Regions from separate parts of the Alteromonas sp. PRIM-21 genome, predicted to be linked through region 1. Evidence: predicted binding sites of a transcription regulator. Region 1 holds the regulator's gene; the other holds the start of a gene.
The links. The regulator FNR, encoded in region 1, switches genes on or off when oxygen is low (the NO sensors DNR and NnrR bind a similar motif). The targets are predictions, from matches to a motif close to TTGATCTAGATCAA.

Region 1 (3,213 bases):
AAATACCCACCCGTCCCACGGTACCTATTACAACTAACTCTGCATCCAGTGTTTTTGCTACTTGTGGGATAACTTTTTCAGGTAAGCCTTCTTTAACCACACATTTATTATCTGGAATACCGTATTTGAGTGCGTGACTACGCATTTCTTTAATATGATGGTTTTTTACCGCATCGTGATACGTGTCTGGGTCAAACTCCGGCACTTCGATGGCAATGTTGAGTGGTGTTGAAGGGTAGCTGTTGACTAAATTAACGTTACCTTTCAGCAAAGAGGCATAGTCATTCGCGATTAATGTAAGCTTGTCGTTTAGTGCAGCGTGTTCATCATCTTCGCTCCCTACGTTCACTGCAGCAATGATTTCACCGCCTTCTGGCCAATCATGTTCTTTCACGAGTAGTACAGGGCGAGGGCATTTGCGCATTAAGTGCCAGTCCGTAGGTGTAAAGATCACTGACGCAAGGTCGTCATGTTTTTTAGTAGCTTTTACTACTAAGTCAATTTGGTTATTAAGGGCGTAATAAATAATCGACTCATAAGCACGGTTGTTCCACTCAACCACAATATCGGTCTCTGAAAAGCCTTGTTCTTTTAGCTGGGCAGATAGCCATTTGGCGTGTTCTTTTGTAACGGCATCGCGCATTGATTCACGTTCGTCGGGGCTAAGCATGGTTGTCATATCGTAAGACAAATCATATACCACCATCATAGCGGTAACCGTGGCGCCGGTTTTTGATGCAAGTTCATAGGCACGGCTTAGGGCAGGCTGGTTGTCGCGTTCCGCGTCCACCACGGCAAGAATTCGTTTACACTCAATCATAACGTCTCCTCAACTACAAAGCTTCGTATCGCTGTCGACATCGATATTGTTTCAAAACAGTTTATATAAACCATTTACATTAACTATAAACGACATTTAGAAAAACGTGAGTTGTTTTGGATCAAGGCGTAAATAATTCGTTGATAAACTAAAAAGCGCGCATGTAGCGCGCTTAAGATAAAAGAAGAATAAATTAACCGTTACAAACTACGCTAGGGCCATTTAACGCCTCTAGCTTGGTATTTAACCGATCAAAATCCAAAATAGAGATCAATTTTCCGTCTACCTTGATAATGTTTTCCTTCTGAAAACGACTTAATAGACGGCTAATGGTTTCTATCGTTAAGCCTAAATAGTTGCCGATTTCGTTTCGGGTCATAGTTAGGTGAAACTCTCTGTGCGAAAAGCCACGCTCTTCAAAACGCTGGGAAAGGTGTGATATAAAATACAGCAAACGCTCTTCAGCAGTACGCTTGTTTAAAAGCATGATCATGTCGTGATCTTGTTTTATCTCAGCGCTCATAAAGCTCATGATCTGATGGCGTAGTTTGGGAAATTGAACCGACATTTCATCAAGTGTGTCATAAGGCAGTTCACACACCATGGCGGTTTCTAGCGCAGAAGTGTAACTTTGATGCTTACTTTCACGCAGGGCATCAAAACCAATAATATCACCCGGGAAGTGGAAGCCGGTGATTTGCTCTTCACCTTCTTGATTAGTTACAAATGATTTAAAAGAACCTGTTCTTACCGCAAAAAGGGAACGAAATTTATCGCCAGTTTGAATGAGCGTATCGCCTTTATGAAGCGGTTTTTTGCGCTCGATTATATCGTCAAGAGATTCAATTTCTGTTTTGTTTAGTGCAACGGGTAAACACAGGTGACTAAAGCTACAGTTTTGACAGTGAATAGAAAATTGGCTTCCTTTGCTCATAATGCATGCTCTTTTAAAGACCCCACGACAATAATACACCTATTTTTAAACGATTGCGCCATGAATAAGATAGGCTGCATATATGGCCATTATTACTGCGATGAGTTGTCTAACGTGACTGTTTTGAAAACTACTAACAATATACTGACTGCCTGCACTTGCTGCGAGTAGCGTTGGCAAAGTACCTAAACCGAAGAAAAACATCACGGCGGCGCCTTGTACTGCATTGCCAGCAGCCAAAGACCAAGTAAGTGTTGAATACACTAATCCACAAGGTAACCAGCCCCAGATAAACCCATAAGGGATAGCGCTAAAAGGGGTTTTGAACGGTAAAAAACGCTTAGATAGTGGCTGCAGTTTAGAAAACAATCCTTTTCCAGCGCTTTCCAATACCGTTAAACCCGTCCACCATTTACCTAAATAACAGGCTAGCAACAACAGCATAAGGCCGCTAAGCAAAGATAGGGCATAGTTGGCAAGGGGCACGTAGTCGGCGGCTATTTTTCCAAGCGCCCCAGTTAGCGCGCCAGCGATGGTGTAGCTTGCTATACGTCCTATATTGTAGGCTAGGGTATAGGGTAATGCTGAAGCACCTTTTGGTGACACCATTCTTAGCGCTGCCACTATACCACCGCACATGCCCACGCAGTGAACACCGCCAGCTAAGCCGATAAGAAAGGCTGAGAAATAATTAATCCCCTCCATGCGACTCTTGGCTTTTATCTACTTTACTATCCTGAAATTGCTTGCGTTGCTCAGCGAGCTTTTTTTCCTCAGGCGGAAGGTCATCATCAAACAAAATACTGTAACCCTGACGGTCTAAATCTTCAAACTGATTGGTTTTAACCGCCCAGAAGAATATCACAATTGCCACAGCTACTATGATGATCGCGATTGGTATTAAAACGTAAATTATGCTCATACTATTTGCCCAGAAGTCGCGTAGAGTTTGTCACTACTATGATACTGCTTAATGACATTCCAACAACCGCCATCCACGGTGAAAGCAGGCCTGATACGGCGAAGGGTAAGATCAGCACATTGTAACCTAACGACCAACCAATATTTTGTCTTATTTTTTGTTTCACTTGGTGCGAGGTTTTAATTAACTCCGGTACAGAAAGTAGCTGGTCGCCTAGCAATATCACGTCGGCAGCAGTCTTCGCAACATCTGTCGCATTACCTACTGCTATCGCTACATCGGCACTAGCAAGCACTGGCGCGTCATTAATACCATCGCCCATCATCATTACCTTGGAGCCCGATTGCTGCATAGCTTGAACCGCTTCGTATTTCTGTTCTGGGGTAAGACCCCCTTTAGCGGTGGAAATTGGTAAAGGTTTCGTTAGGGAGTCGACGTTTTGCTGTGTATCGCCGCTTAATACAGCTAGGGTATGACTTTTTGCCAATATATCGAGGGTTTCTTGGGTATCGTCACGCAGTGAGTCACGAACTTCAA
Region 2 (3,213 bases), on a different contig from region 1:
TGTGACGAATATTCGACTCCATAAAGTCCATGTCTTTAAGCTTCACATCTTCACCACTTAGTATGACCTGACCATCAGAATTAGATAGCGAGTAACTAAACGTCATTCTTGGAATATCAATACGTTTGATTATTCGCACATCGCTGCCAGCCCCGCTGCCAAAACCTACAAACTGGCTAGGCCAAACTTGACCAGCCAAATCAACGTTAGTCACTGTCATCGACAGAACCTGTGATTCGGGTAAGTCGCTCGCTAATTCCGTAATGTGCTCTTCCAAGTCTTTTAAGGTTCGCTCACGAAAGCGTTTACGGGATTCATTGGCTGGCCTGACGTCACTGTAAGACTCTGGCTCTTCCCATGTTATCTCTACCTCAGCGGCTTGGGTTGGCGCAAAAACAACAAGAGCCCCTACGGCTGCGGCGCAACTTAAACAAGAAAAAGTACGTAATTTATTCACTTTCATGCTCCTAAATTCAGTCGTTTAACCTTAAGTTAGCAAGCGTTGAAAAAGTTATTAATCAAAAAAACATTAGAAAATGTTTTAGGTTTAACTTTTTCTTACGTAAAACGCTAATGTCACTTTGAAACTTGCATAACCGGAGACTGCTTAACAATTAGGCACAGTTTTGCGCGTTTAGTTCCCGTAAAGTTAGGGTTTATATCGTCGTTTTCACAATAAATGTGATGGAAGCGTTTTACGCTCGCAGCATCGGCAGTAATTTGTTTGACGTAACTTTGCTGGTAAGGTTTCAAAGGGCTTAATTCAATATTTATTTTATCTTGCAAACTACGTAATTCTTTTCGCTCTGGAAGCGTAGCAATGGACACCAGCCAGTCAGAAACAGAGTTTTGGATATCTTCAAATAGATACTGGACAAAAGGAGAGCGCAGTACTATTACCAAAACAATAATTTCCGCAGCGATAATAAAGAACCGTAACATAACTTCTCAGCTAACTTTGATAGGGGTTTACAGCAAGTAGCGCCTACTTTGTGCGCCTTTCACCAACAATATGCTTCATAAATGCTTTACTAATTTGTTTTACAACGAGGTTCACTGTACATGATTTGGATACTTATTGGCCACATAATTGCTCTTCATGGTAGTGTGCTATCTAACTTGCTGTAAACACTGTAGTTTATACTAAGGTATAACTTGTATACTTTTTCAACCAACACTTTTTAGGTCTAACTATTTATCCAATTTTCTGCTCGTAAGCCATGTCGTTGTACGTAGAAATTTACAAAATGACATAATGCCAGAGAAAAATAACAACCGACCCATATTACTTTCTGAACTTTCAGTATTGACTGAAAGTTTAAAAAGGTAGACCATACGCCGCATTATTGATCTATATTAAATATGACGTGTTGAACGCAGTTATACTGCACAGGCAGTTTGTTACGTCACATAAGGTTAAGCTATGAATGAACAAATACCGGTCAAAAACGTTACACCGGTAAAAGTACATAAGCCCAAAGGAGCCACAGAGGGTAAACGACACGATTCCCGTAGCCGTATTTATGTGCGCGCTGTGCAGGGCCCTCTGGAAACATTTAGGCGTTTCTTTGGTCTTTTCTTTTTAGCTCTTTTTGCCATTATTCCGTGGATTCAGTACAACGGCCATCAGGCAGTACTACTTGATATTGGCGAACAGCGTTTTACTATTTTCTCACTTACTTTGTGGCCTCAAGATCTTACGTTGCTGGCTTATATATTCATTGTTTCCGCTTTCGCTTTGTTTTTTGTCACTACCTTCGCTGGCAGAGTGTGGTGTGGCTTTATGTGCCCACAAACGACATGGGTATATATATACACTTGGTTTGAAGAAAAGTTCGAAGGCCCACGAAACAAGCGTATAGCCCTTGATGCGCGCAAAATGGATACTGACAAATTTTTGCGTAAAACAGCTAAGCATACTGCTTGGGTTCTGGTAGCACTATTAACTGCGCTAACCTTTGTCGGCTACTTCACCCCTATTGATGCCCTGTTTGTTGACTTCGTCACATTTGACACCAGCTTCTGGGCGGGTTTCTCGGTTATCTTTTTTGCAGTTTGTACCTACGGGAATGCAGGCTATATGCGTGAAATTATGTGCACGCACATCTGTCCTTATGCACGATTCCAATCTGCCATGTTCGACAAAGATACTTTCACCGTATCTTACGATGCAAAACGTGGCGAACAACGCGGTCCACGCCCTCGCAAGCTCAGTCACGAACAGGTGCAGGAAAAAGGCTTAGGTGACTGCATTGACTGCAATTTATGCGTTCAAGTCTGCCCAACTGGAATTGATATTCGCAACGGCCTTCAATACGAATGCATCAACTGCGGTGCCTGTGTTGATGCCTGTAACGGCGTTATGGATAAAATGGGTTATCCCAAAGGCTTGATAAGCTTCACCTCAGAAGAAGAGCTTGCGGGCGGCAAGACTCACGTTTTTCGTCCTAAGCTAATTGGTTACTTTGTCGTTCTTTTGGTTATGATGGGTTTGTTGTTTGCCAATATTTGGATGCGCAGTCCAACAGAAGTCGACATCATCCGCGATAGAAATTCATTGTACCGCGAGACCAATGAAGGGCTTATTGAAAACGTATATACGATTAAAGTGCTCAACAAAACCCAGCAAGAGCAAACGTATACCATTGCTGTAAAAGGTCTTCCTGACTATGAATACATAGGAGAGCAAGAAGTGACAGTTAAAGGTGGTGCGGTATACAGTACACCGATTTCAGTTGCAACGGACGCTTATAATCTGGAAGATACGGTTACCGATATTTTTATCAGTGTAACCACCACAATTGATGGGGAAACGGTTACTGTTGATGAACCAACCAAATTCCTTTATCGATGACAGATTTTTCTTTTTCTGGGCTTAGTCCAGACACCATACTTGATGCCCTGGAAAGCCAGGGCATTTTTCTTCAAAGCGGCCTGCTTGCGCTCAACAGCTATGAAAACCGCGTTTATCAATTTTTGGCTGAAGACGGTCAGCGCTATGTGGCAAAATTCTATCGCCCAGGTCGATGGACAGACGCGCAAATTCTTGAAGAGCACGAGTTTGCCGCTGAACTTATGGATAACGAAATTCCATTGGCTGCACCTATCGTTTTAAACGGTAACACGCTGCATCACCACACAGTGGCTGAGACTGACTATCGATTTACGCTATTTCCGTCGGTTGGCGGTAGACAATTTGAAAACGACAACCTT

Region 2: a site for FNR is predicted at 1,347-1,360, ahead of ccoG (cytochrome c oxidase accessory protein CcoG). Genes of this name have one in related genera too.

Annotation. Positions count from the first base shown of each region.
Region 1 is NZ_JADOEK010000003.1:113,942-117,154, forward strand. It holds gene uspE (universal stress protein UspE) at 1-820, opposite strand, end outside; gene fnr (fumarate/nitrate reduction transcriptional regulator Fnr) at 1,014-1,754, opposite strand; gene IW644_RS07185 (sulfite exporter TauE/SafE family protein) at 1,800-2,459, opposite strand; gene ccoS (cbb3-type cytochrome oxidase assembly protein CcoS) at 2,446-2,676, opposite strand; gene IW644_RS07195 (heavy metal translocating P-type ATPase) at 2,678-3,213, opposite strand, start outside.
Region 2 is NZ_JADOEK010000004.1:125,413-128,625, reverse strand. It holds gene IW644_RS08370 (DUF3016 domain-containing protein) at 1-457, opposite strand, end outside; gene IW644_RS08365 (hypothetical protein) at 577-942, opposite strand; gene ccoG (cytochrome c oxidase accessory protein CcoG) at 1,424-2,854, shown strand; gene IW644_RS08355 (serine/threonine protein kinase) at 2,851-3,213, shown strand, end outside.